Regions from separate parts of the Litorilituus sediminis genome, predicted to be linked through region 1. Evidence: predicted binding sites of a transcription regulator. Region 1 holds the regulator's gene; each other region holds the start of a gene.
The links. Region 1 encodes FliA, which starts transcription of late flagellar genes. Its sites were predicted from a motif close to CTAAAGNTNNNNNNNNNNNNGCCGATA; they were not measured.
Positions count from the first base shown of each region.

Region 1 (3,214 bases):
TCGTTTTCTAATTCGACTAACTCTTCTGAAAGCGACTCTAAGATTTCACCCGCTTCGACCAAAAAGTCCTGTAAAATTTCTTCATCTGCTTCAAAAGACATGCAGCGACTCCCGTTAAAACCCTAAACTTGATAAAAGATCATCAACATCGTCTTGATCTTCTACAACATCATTTCTGTTATCTTTGTTAACTATCGGCCCTTCAACTAAGTTATCGCCTAACTTAGGTTGCGCACTTTGTTTTGCATCCTCTGCTGAAATGCCAAATGCGGTTAACATATTAATTAAGCTATCTTCAACTTCTCTTACTAAATCAATAACCTTACGAATTACCTGACCAGTTAAATCTTGGAAATCCTGAGCCATTAAAACATCTGTCATTAAGGTATGAATATGATCAGTTTCTTTGCGAGTCGTTTTAAGTAAGTTATCTATATCTAAACACAAGGCTTTAAATTCTTTTAAATCAAGTTGATTATTCATTAATCGTGTCCAAGCAGGATCAACTTTTTTAACTTGATGAGAAATTGTGTCTACAACTGGAAATATTGATTCCACCGCATCCATTGTTTTGTTAGCGGCTTCTTCTGTTCTATCAATAACGAAATTCAAGCGCTCTTTCGCATCAGGAATATCTGCCGTCGCGAGATCATTCAATCGAGAATCAATCTGAAAGTTTGTTAAAGAATCGTGAAGTTGGCGGGTTAATTTACCTATTTCTGCAAACAACTCTGAGTTGATTGGGTTTTGAATTTCAGCAATTAGCGCATCCGCCTTATCTTGCTGATCAGTTTCCAAATACTCAACCAATGATTTTGCTTGCTCTAAAGAGATCCGCCCCATCATAGCTATACTCATGCAAAGTCCTTAATACTCATGCAAAACTCAATTTAGCTAGTACATTAGTAACTTTACAACCAAGGCTCAGTTACTAATGACTTGCTAAAATTCAATCAACACTAGCCTAAGCGCTCAAATATTTTATCTAGCTTAGTTTTCAGCGTTGCTGCAGTAAAAGGTTTAACAATATAGCCATTAACACCCGCTTGTGCTGCCATTACAATCTGCTCTTTTTTAGCTTCAGCTGTAATAAGCAATACAGGTATATGAGCCAAACTTGCATCGGCACGAATCGCTTTTAATAGATCAATACCTTGCATGCCCGGCATATTCCAATCGGTTACCACAAAGTCAAAATCTCCACCTTGTAGCATCGGCAACGCGGTACTGCCATCATCTGCTTCTTGAATATTGGTAAAACCTAAATCACGTAACAAATTTTTCACTATACGTCTCATTGTTGAGAAATCATCAACAACAAGTACTTTCATATTTTTATCCAAGGCACCCTCCGGCGAAACAATCAATTTATAATTCTAACTATTATTCTACTTAACTTTGCCAAGATTGCATACGAGCTTTTAACCTATGCATTGCTTGACTATGAATTTGACTAACTCGAGACTCACTGACATCGAGTACTTGGCCAATTTCACGTAAATTTAATTCTTCATCATAATACAGTGACAGTACTAAAGCTTCTCGCTCGGGTAAAGAACTAATGCACTCTGTTAAACCCTTTTTAAAGGCTGTTTGCTCTATATTTTGATATGGATCATCTGCTTGGCTGCCATCTGCATAATTTATTGCATCTTCACTGATACCAAGATCATCTATACCTAGAATTTTTCCTGTACTGACTTCACTTAATATATGATGGTAGTCATTTAATGAAATATCAAGTTTTTCAGCAACTTCTAAATCAGAAACATCACGACCTAATTTCGCTTCTAATTCTTTGATTGCATCACTTATCATTCGACTATTTTTATGAACAGACCGTGGTGTCCAATCACCACGGCGAATCTCATCAAGCATAGCGCCGCGTATTCTTATACCAGCAAAGGTTTCAAAGCTTGCCCCTTTACTATTATCAAAATTATTCGCCGCTTCAAAAAGCCCTATCATTCCAGATTGAATAAGATCATCAACTAGTACACTGGCAGGTAATCTGGCAAGTAAGTGATAGGCTATGCGTTTTACCAAAACCGTATGCTGTTCAAGCAACTGACTTTTATCGACTTGATTATTATAGGTAATAGCTTTTACCACGTGATTCAATTCTCACTATAACAATGGAAGTTAGTGAGCAATTAACTGCTCAATAAAAAACTCTAGGTGGCCTGATGCTTGTTTAGGAATAGGCCAAGATTCTACTTTACTTGCTAAACTCTTAAAGGCTTGTGAAGCTGGTGATTGCGGAAAGGCTTCAACTATAGCTTGCTGCTTCCTCACCGCCTTTCTGATATTTTCATCAAATGGCACCACAGCAACTAACTCTAAGGCAACATCTAAAAATCTATCGGTTACTTTAGTGAGTTTGGCAAAAAGCTGCTGGCCTTCATTCGCAGTTCGTACCATATTGGCGACTACTTTAAACTTAAAAACGCCGTGATCTCGGCTCAATAATTTCATCAGTGCATAACAGTCAGTGATCGATGTTGGCTCATCACATACCACTAACATGACATCTTGTGCGGCTCGAGTAAAACTCAATACCATATCAGAAATACCGGCGGCAGTATCAACAATCAAAACATCAAACTGGGTTTGCATTTCACTGAATGCTCTGATTAAGCCTGCATGCTCTGATGGTGTTAAATCAACCATAGATTGAGAGCCTGAGGTAGCCGGAATAATTTTTATGCCTGCTGGGCCATCAATAATAATATCGTCTAGTTCACATTCACCAGACAAGACATGGGAAAGATTACGCTTTACTCGCAAACCTAACATAACATCAACGTTTGCTAGACCTAAATCAGCATCTAATATAAGCACGCGTTTACCTAGTTGTCCCAATGCAATGGCGGTGTTCAATGAGATATTAGTTTTACCAACACCACCTTTACCTCCAGAAACAGCTATAACTTTAACTTTTTGTGAATCTTGCATTTTTCTTAAGCCGCTCGCTTGATCTATCATTAACTTACTACTTCTTATTTTAGCTTAGCTGAGAATTGATTTTAAAACATGGCTGCTGGCGCCACTGGCTTAGTTCGCGCAGAAGTACTACTAGCAGTTGCTGACTTGCTTGCCATCTTATCTGCAAGATTAACTAATTTCTCAGCATTTGCAACTTTAATATCTTCTGGAACTCTTTGCCCATCAGTAAGATACCCTATTGGCAAACCATTTTGAATAGAGGTTGTAA
Region 1 is NZ_CP034759.1:1,192,811-1,196,024, forward strand. Features, by position in the region: gene EMK97_RS05370 (chemotaxis protein CheA) at 1-101, opposite strand, end outside; gene EMK97_RS05375 (protein phosphatase CheZ) at 115-858, opposite strand; gene cheY (chemotaxis response regulator CheY) at 960-1,343, opposite strand; gene EMK97_RS05385 (RNA polymerase sigma factor FliA) at 1,393-2,112, opposite strand; gene EMK97_RS05390 (MinD/ParA family protein) at 2,143-2,985, opposite strand; gene flhF (flagellar biosynthesis GTPase FlhF) at 3,027-3,214, opposite strand, start outside.

Region 2 (3,214 bases), 1.2 Mb from region 1:
GATTTTACTGCAGCAGCAGTGTTAGGTAGTGGTGAAATCGTAGATAACTTTACATTAAGCGAAGCAATCAAAGGTAAAAAAGCGGTAGTATTTTTCTACCCACTTGATTTTACTTTCGTATGTCCATCAGAGCTTTTAGCTTTCGATCACCGTTTTGAAGAATTTAAGAGCCGTGGCGTAGAAGTAATCGGTGTATCTATCGATTCACAATTCTCACATAACGCATGGCGTAACACGCCAGTAAACGAAGGTGGTATTGGCCCAGTTCAATACACTTTAGTTGCTGACGTTAAGCACGACATCTGTCAAGCATACGACGTTGAGCACCCAGAAGCTGGTGTTGCTTTCCGTGGTTCTTTCTTAATCGATGAAGAAGGTAACGTACGTCACCAAGTAGTGAACGACTTACCATTAGGTCGTAACGTTGACGAAATGATCCGTATGGTTGATGCACTTCAATTCCACCAAGAGCACGGTGAAGTATGTCCAGCTGGTTGGAACAAAGGTGACAAAGGTATGACAGCTTCTCCAGAAGGTGTTGCATCTTACCTAACTGACAATGCAGACAAGCTTTAATCGCTAGTTTAGGCATTAATAGTTAATAAAAAACCGCTTTTTAGCGGTTTTTTTATGTCTATATTTCAGTTAAGTTTCATTGGCATCAACAGCTAATGGCCAGCCACCTAAATCTTGCCACTTGTTTACGATATGACAAAACAGCTCTGCGGTTTTTTCAGTATCATATAATGCGCTATGTGCTTCACTGTTATTAAAGTCAATATTGGCGGCTTCACATGCTTTTGCTAAGACGGTTTGCCCTAAGGCTAAACCAGCTAATGTTGTGGTATCAAAGCTGACAAAGGCATGAAAAGGGCTGCGTTTAATGGCGCAGCGCTCAGTGGCGGCATTTAAAAAACCTAAATCGAAAGCGGCATTATGGGCAACAATGATGGCACGTTGACAACCTGCGAGCTTCATTTTCTTTCTGACTAATTTAAAAAGTGTTTTTAGCGCTTCTTTTTCATCAACCGCACCACGTAAAGGATTTGTTGGATCAATACCGGTAAACTCTAACGCTTTAGGTTCAAGGTTTGCTCCTTCAAATGGCTCAATGTTAAATTGAATGGTTTCATCAATTGCTAAATGGCCGGTTGTTTCATCTAAGGTTAAAACAGATGCGGCTAATTCTAATAAAGCGTCAGTTTGTGCATTAAAACCCGCTGTTTCTACATCGATAACAACAGGAAAATAGCCACGAAAGCGCTTAGCAAATAGTGGTGTTTGCTCCGCAGCTATAGAAGCATTATTAGTTTGTTCAGTAGCAAGGTTATTTTGATTATGAGTGCTTGATTCAGCCATGGCGCAGTAAAGATTGGTTGGATAACTAAAAATGATTGGCGATTATCGCAGAAAAGCCAGATAAAAACGAGGTTATTCAAGACGACGACAACATTTCTGCAAAAATCGCATTTAAATGAATATTAGAGGCTGAACATTTTTAGATAAACTGCTAAAGTTATTTACGTTAGCACCGATACATTCATTATACATTTACTAGCAAGGCTCTCTTGCTTACAAAGTTTGTGCGTACCATTATGAAGCATATTTTCACATCAATGAATAGTTTAATTACCTCTAGCCTAGCTGCTGGTGTTTTATCATGTGCTTTAATGACTGATGCCAATGCGGGTATTCGCCAGTACAGTGCTGATGTACATAACTCGTCGTGGCAGCTTTCTGATAATAGTCGCTTACAGTGTACTTTATCTCATCAAATCCCAAATTATGGCGAAGCACGCTTTTATGCCAAAGCGAATCGCAAGCTAAATATGGAATTTGAACTAGACATGATGTTATTGCCAGATAACTATTCTTTGGCAGAGCTGAGAAGTGTTGCACCTAGCTGGCAACCTGGTCGAGGTGGTCGTAAGTTGACTAATATGCAATTGCATAAGCATTTTAACCCTAGCTTACCTAAGAAGGTGGCTTGGACAATGCTAAGTGAATTAGAGCAGGGCATGAACCCAACTTTTTATTATAACGATTGGTACAGTGAGCAAGATAAAATTTCTGTCGGCTTATCAACAGCTCGATTTAAAAAAGCGTATCAAGAATTTGTTGGTTGTGTCGGTAACTTGTTACATTACAGTTTTGAAGATATTGCTTATACGGTATTAAATTATCAATCAAGCAGTGATAAGTTTACCAAGGCATCGCAAAAGCGCATTGATATGATCCGCGAATATTTAAGTTTAGACCCTAACTTAGAGTTGGTATTAATTGATGCTTATTCTGATAGTTATGGTGGCCGTTGGTCAAACTTGAAGTTATCCGAAAAGCGTGCAGCTAAAATTCGTGATTACTTTGTTAAAAATGGTATTGATGCCAGCCGTATTGAAGCAAAAGGTTATGGTGAAAAGCGACATGTAGCTTCGAATGATACCACGTTAGGTCGAGGCAAAAACCGCCGCGTTGTTATACAAATGCAGCAACCTTAGGCTAAATGGAACAAACTGATTACTACAAGTTAATTGATATCAGTTGAAAGGCCAGTGTAATGAAATGAAGAAGCGCTACTTAGTTTGAAGTAGCGCTTTTTGTACCCCTTTGGGCAGTCATTATCATAATGATTAATCACTACTTTGTGACGGGCGTTATTGATAAAGGGTTACGCAGTTTTTTCCATGCTGTTTAGAGCTGTACATAGCACTATCAGCATCTGCTAGTAATGTAGTTAGATTAAAACCTGAGGAATCAGTTTCGCTTACGCCAAAACTCGCACTTAACGGCTGATTTAGACCTAAGGCGTTAAAATCAATGTTGTTAATTTTACGGCGGCATTGCTCGGCAATATCTTCACCTAACATTTGATTAAAACCAGGTAAAATAAGAGCAAACTCTTCACCGCCTAAGCGGCCAAAAACATCGGCATCACGAACAAATGCTTGGCATGCTTGTGTTATCGCAATCAAGGCCTTATCGCCTGTGGCATGGCCGTAGTTATCATTAATACTTTTAAATTCATCAACGTCGAATAAAACACAGCTAACCGGCTGCTCATTACCATAACAGTATGATAATGCGCTATTACTTAGCTCGATAAAATGATTACGGCTTGCCACTTGTGTTAACTCATCATAATCAGTTAATTGCTTGAGTTTTCTTTGCGTTAACCAAGATTTATACGACCAAATAGAAATTAGCCCCAAACAAC
Region 2 is NZ_CP034759.1:25,522-28,735, forward strand. Features, by position in the region: gene EMK97_RS00110 (peroxiredoxin) at 1-576, shown strand, start outside; gene rnt (ribonuclease T) at 646-1,359, opposite strand; gene EMK97_RS00120 (flagellar protein MotY) at 1,617-2,498, shown strand; gene EMK97_RS00125 (GGDEF domain-containing protein) at 2,655-3,214, opposite strand, start outside.
Region 2: the regulator FliA is predicted to act here: its motif matches at 1,511-1,537, upstream of EMK97_RS00120 (flagellar protein MotY).

Region 3 (3,214 bases), 550 kb from region 1:
CAGGTTGTTTTACCGCTGGCTTTTTATCTGCCAATACTAAGGTTGCCAGCTCGATAACCTGCCCGTTTAACAAATTATGTTGATAAAAACTATTACCGACACGATAGGCAATATCACCATTGGTTAAAAACATGGCTTGGCTTGCTTTCGTTGATGTTCTGGTAACTTGCTTTACCACTTGGCTGCGTAAATCTTTTAGATAAACATTGCCCTTAAAGATATATATTTCATGAGTACCCGCACTATTTACTTGGGCATTTTTATCATCATATTGATGTTGCTTAGCCAGTGAAACGAGTTGACCATTGTCTTTCGATGCTTGCTGCGCTGGCGTTAATTGATATAGATCTCTAAGTGGGTTACCTAGCTGTTTTTGGCGATAAAAAATAGTTTTACTATCATCGCCCCAATACCAAGACTCTGGCGCACGACCAAACCAATCAGGGTCGGCCATAATTTGTTTGAGTGTTATAACATTTTGCTGATCTTGAAGGCTAGTAGCTGAAGCAGCTAGGCTTACCTGCTGCGCCGGCTCAACTGAACTCGCTTTGGCGGTTATGGATTGGCTACTACAGGCTGATAATGACAAGGTTAAAGCGGCAGCAATGAGTTTATATTTCATAAATTACATCTTATTTCTAGAGCTAGGTTAGCAGGCAACTGAATACACTGGCACCAAGAAAAGTGCCCTGACAAACAGTTATCTGTACGGTCAATGGTATAACCATAGAGATTAATAGAAAAAAGTTCAATTGTGTAAATGAAAGCGACAAATCGCCAATTATTTACGGTAAACTAGCAAGCTTTTATTTACCTTGAAGGTTTTGTTTTATGTTTTGTCCTTGTGGCTCTAATCTTCACAGTAACCAATGCTGTGAACGATTTATAAATCTTGCTGCCAACAAGAGGGTGATATTACCAACAACCGCTGAGCAATTAATGCGCTCTCGCTATTGCGCCTATAGCTTAAACAATGCTGAATACATTTATCAAACCTATGCCAAGGCAAGTCAAAAGCAGCAATCTATTGCAGATATAGAAGAATGGGCTCAGCAATGTAAATGGGTAAAACTCACCGTATATAGCCAAACTAATTCCACCGGTAATGAATGCACCGATGACTATGATTATGTTGAGTTTTCAGCTTTTTATATACAGCAAGATACCTTATATGAGATGCGAGAAAAGTCTCGTTTTATTCAAGAGTTAAATGATGATAATCAACTTGCATGGCGCTATTTAGATGGTGACATCATCAAACATCAAGCATTAACTCAGATTAAGCGTAATGATCCCTGCCCCTGTTACCAACTGAATGACAATAATGGTCAGCAAAAAAGTAAAAAGATTAAAAAATATAAGCATTGCTGTGGCCGTTAAGCAGCACAGCTAATATCTATGCGACAAGCGGCGCTTTAACTAAGCTTTGCTGTACAGCATTAAGCCAAAGCTTAGCATTAAAACTTAACGTTTGATTCATCACCGTTTTGCTCTGCCCTTGCTTATGCTTAGCTTGACAATGAACACTGGTATTGGTCATCACTTGAGTATCAATATGCTTAGCATCATTCCTAAAACTTATTGCTTTAGGATTAAGGTGATTTTGTAAGCGCAATGTCTCCAAATCATTGGCTTGTACCAGCTGGGCTTGGTTAAATGATGAAATATCATCCATTGTTTCTAAGCTAATAGGAGCAGCTTTTGCCAGTTCAAGTTGTGCTCGTAGCGCTTGTTCTGTATTTGAGGGGGAATTGATTTGTTGACTACTAGGTAGAATAAATTGGCTTTGCTCACGCACATCATCGGCAAGCATAGCTAACATCAAGGCAAAATCGGCTCGTCTGGTTTGATGTACACACTCATTTAACTGCTCACCAAGCTGCAACTCATGCAACAAAGGCACTTGCTTGGTATTAAGCTCTGCTGGTGATAAATTAGTGGATGTTTTTACTGACAAGAACAACTCTTCTTTACAAATAACTACCTGTAAAAAAGCTATCGGCTAAACTTAGAAAAAGTTTAGCCGATTTTTTACTTTTATTTACTGTTTTCCTTACTATGTTTTGCTTAGCTAATCTGCTTTTTGTTCTTTAATTGGTAATGTTAGGGTAAACGCTGCCCCACCTAGCTCACTATCACCAATACTTGCTTGACCTTTATGCCACTCCATTATCCGAGCAACGATAGCCAGCCCTAGGCCAAAACCACCTGTTTCACGATTTCTGGATTGATCACCACGTGAGAAAGCATCGAAAATAACGCTTTTAAACTCATCAGGCACACCGTCACCATTGTCTTCCACGCAAATACTACACTGATCATGCTCTTGTGAAATGGTAACCCGTACTTGGCCATTACCATATTTAATGGCATTACTGATAAAGTTATTAACCGCTCTATCAATAAAGTGTCCATCACAACACACCATAAGCTGCGGTGCATGATTTACTAACTCAATTGAGCTGGCAAACTGATCATGGCTGGCAATTTGTGTTTTAACTAACTCATTAATATCTGTACCAACAAAATTTAGCTCTGGCTTATCATTATCAAAAGCGGCATAAATCAACATTTCATTAATCAGTTCTTCAAGCTCTCTGATATCATGACCAATTTGCTGCTGGTATTTATCACGCTTTTCTTCATCTTTAACGCTAGCGAGCATTTGCAAAGCAAACTTTGTCCGAGCAAGCGGCGTTCTCAGTTCATGTGATACCGCATTGGTTAACTCTTTATGGGCATCAATCAAGCGTTTAATGCGTGCTGCCATCATATTAAACGAAGCTATCATAGGTGCTATCATAGTAGACTTCGCCGCAGGTGCTTTTGAAGTAAAGTCTCCCTGACCAAATTCCTTGGTGGCTTTTTTAAGCAACTCCAAATCACGTGACATTGGCCACAGCCAAATAAAGATAATGACGCCAAAGGTTGCTAAAATAAGCACTCTATATATCGCTTTTACTCGAGGCCTAGTTGGCATTTTAGCTGGACCTAAGGTGATGACAAAATCAGTATCTTCAATCAAATAATCCAACACCACCATAGATTCATAATAATAAATATGAACATTATTATTAATTAACTCCCTATGATGGCTATGATCAATTGCTTCAACTTCTGCAATAGTCATCAACTTCAAAGGCAATTCAAAACGCCGTGCTGCGCCATTGATAATATCTTCCCATTCATGCTCAGGGTGTTTTTTTACATAATC
Region 3 is NZ_CP034759.1:639,120-642,333, forward strand. Features, by position in the region: gene EMK97_RS02920 (S9 family peptidase) at 1-622, opposite strand, end outside; gene EMK97_RS02925 (YchJ family protein) at 832-1,380, shown strand; gene EMK97_RS02930 (VC2046/SO_2500 family protein) at 1,397-1,957, opposite strand; gene EMK97_RS02935 (ATP-binding protein) at 2,072-3,214, opposite strand, start outside.
Region 3: the regulator FliA is predicted to act here: its motif matches at 1,997-2,023, upstream of EMK97_RS02930 (VC2046/SO_2500 family protein).

Region 4 (3,214 bases), 2.1 Mb from region 1:
TTAACGGCCTTTAATCAACGTAGAAAAACCATACGTAATAGCTTTAAAAACCTGATAACTAGTGAGCAGTTAACGAGTCTAAATATTGATCCGAGTTTACGCCCTGAAAATTTATCTATCGATGACTATATAAAACTAGCGAATTTTATCGTCGATAACCCACCTGCTGTGCCTGAGTCAAAAGCGAAAAAACGTGCAGCCAAGCATTTAAGTGAATAACAGAGCCTGTGGCATATTATATTGTTGGTGATATTCAAGGCTGTTTTTCAGAGCTAAGTGCATTATTAGCGCAAGTGAATTTTGATCGCCAACAAGATACCCTTTACTTTGCTGGCGATCTTGTCGCTCGCGGCCCTGACTCACTTGCAACACTCAGGTTTGTTAAAAGTTTAGGCGCTCGCGGCAAAGTAGTGCTAGGTAATCATGATCTACATCTACTTTCCGTTTATGCTGGTATTAAAAAAGTAAAAGCAGCAGACAAACTTGATGAGTTACTCGCAGCTGATGACATCAATGAACTGATGACATGGCTCGCCCAACAACCACTTATTCAAAAATTGCCGACCTCAGATAATGAGCATGCCTATTTAAGCCATGCTGGTTTATCTCCTCAGTGGCAAATTAAAGAAGCCCTAACACAAGCAAATTTAGCTCAGCAAAAGTTACAATCACCACAAAGAGACTATTGGCTCAAGCAAATGTATGGTGAGCAACCCAATAACTGGTCAGATGCACATAACGATATTGAAAAGTTTCGCTACACCATCAATTCACTCACTCGCATGAGATATTGCTTTGCCGATGGTTCACTCGAATTTCTGCAAAAATCAGCCCCTAGTACATTAATAAATCAGTCTAACCCAAGCCAACTGACGCCTTGGTTTAATTTAACTAAACTACCTGATGATCATTATTGGTTATTTGGCCATTGGGCATCACTCATGGGCAAAACTCATAAAGCTAATATGCTTGCGCTAGATACAGGCTGCGTTTGGGGAAATTACTTAACCATGTTACGCTGGCACGACAAAAAAGTATTTATTGAAACAGCTCATAAAAAATAAACTAAAAGGCAATAAAACCTGTATCTTAAGGTGAAAAAGCAGTTTAGCTTGTTATAATGAAGAAATAATGCTTAATATAATTCAATAATTGTCGATATAATTTGGCATTAGTTAAAAATAACTATAAGTATTCAAACGCATAACAATAACGCATTGGCTTTAAATCAATTGGTGGTATCTATGAATCTAACTGTAGCTAGGAAAATTATTGGTGGTTTCACCATAATTTCACTATTACTTGTAATAACCAGCGTATTTTCTTACAAAAACTTTAGTACTATCAATGACTCCACTAGTCAACAAAATGAACTGGCTATCCCTACCTTAAAAGCCAGTAACAAATTAGCCATTGAAATTAGCCAGCTGAGTAAATTGGCTCTAAAAGGCTACTATCAAAGTGATTTAACTAAACTAGCGCAAGAATTAGCTGAATATAAACGTATTGAGCAAATGTTTTCCAAAGAGTTAGCGCAACTCAAAACTATTGTCGCTCAAGAAAATAATCTACTTAGTAACCTAAAGCGCGTAGATAGTGAATTTAAAGTATTTAACGAATCTTCTCTCGGGGTTTTTGAAAACCACAAGCTTAGTATTGAACAGAAAAACCTGTTAGATGGAAAAGTCGATTCATTAGAAGAAAAAGCTGATGACACTGTGATGCTATTACTTGATCTGGCTGATCATGATTTAGCAGATACTAAACTACAACGAGCTATTAGCTTAAGTGAGCAGCTTGAAAACCAGTTTAACGCCTTAGTATCTTCTACATTTGAATACAGAGACACCTTATCTGACTCCACTGCTGAATTAATTGAAAGTGAGCTTAACTTTAGCTTAACCGAAGCGCAAAAGTCCCTTGAAGAAATCCTAGCTGAACTAAATCAACATAATGTCGATGATATTTCAGAAGAAATTAGCTCTACTTTGGCAGACATCCAAGACTTACTATCAACGTCAACGGGTATTATTGCTCATAAACGTGCGCAATTATCAGCAAATCAAACAGCGGCAGAACTATTAGCAAAAGAAGAGCTTAGTGCAACTAAGGTAAATGAAGTACTAAACAAACAAGTTGAATTAGCGAATCAAACGACGATTGAAGCGACTAAGTTAGTGGAAAAATCAGTGAGTGATGGTACCAGTCAAACAATTACCATAGTGATTATTTCTATTGTTATTGCAGTGTTTATTGCACACCGTACTCTTATCAGCATTATTCGCCCACTAGCTAGAGTAAATGACATGCTTAAAGTAGTCGCTTCTGGTGATTTATCTCGTAAGCTTGATGACAGTGGTCATGATGAATTTGCCCAGCTTTCAGCTAACTGTAACTCACTTATCGAGAGCTTACGTACCCTAATTCAAAGTATTGTGAGTCGTTCAACTCAATTAGCTGCCGCGGCTGAGCAAACTTCTGCGGTAACCTCGCAAAGTACCAGTGCGATTGAAGAACAACGTAACCAAGTTGAACAAGCTGCCTCTGCGACAACCGAAATGAGTAGCACTTCACAAAGCGTATTATCGAGTGCCAATGATGCCTTAGGTGAAATTAAGCATGCTGATGATGAAGCAGAGCGCGTGAAAGTCATTTCAGAGCGCAATCGTCATACTATCGAAGAGCTGGCAGGAGAAGTTGATTCAGCCGCACAGGTTATCAACCAATTACAACAAGATAGTGCCTCAATCGGCGGTATTTTAGATGTAATTCGAGGTATTGCAGAGCAAACCAACTTACTTGCCTTAAACGCCGCAATTGAGGCCGCACGTGCTGGTGAGCAAGGTCGTGGTTTTGCCGTAGTTGCTGATGAAGTAAGAACATTGGCAAGTAGAACACAAGAGTCTACATCAGAAATTCAAACCATGATTGAAGCACTACAATCAGGTGCAGGTAAAGCCGTAACCGTCATGGATACTGGTAAAGCAAAAGCAGCTGATTGTGTTCATCAAAGTGAAGAAGCAGACAGAGCACTTGAAACTATTACCCATGCTGTACATGAAGCCTTTGATCGAAGTTCACAAATTGCTACCGCAGCAGAAGAGCAAAGTGTTGTTGCCCATGAAATTAGTGAAAACCTAGAATCAATTGTTGCCATTGCTGAGCAAACGACTGCTGGCTCTCAACAAACCGCTTCATCAAGTAGTGAAGTAGC
Region 4 is NZ_CP034759.1:3,376,257-3,379,470, reverse strand. Features, by position in the region: gene rsmA (16S rRNA (adenine(1518)-N(6)/adenine(1519)-N(6))-dimethyltransferase RsmA) at 1-219, shown strand, start outside; gene EMK97_RS15025 (symmetrical bis(5'-nucleosyl)-tetraphosphatase) at 228-1,064, shown strand; gene EMK97_RS15020 (HAMP domain-containing methyl-accepting chemotaxis protein) at 1,245-3,214, shown strand, end outside.
Region 4: the regulator FliA is predicted to act here: its motif matches at 1,135-1,161, upstream of EMK97_RS15020 (HAMP domain-containing methyl-accepting chemotaxis protein).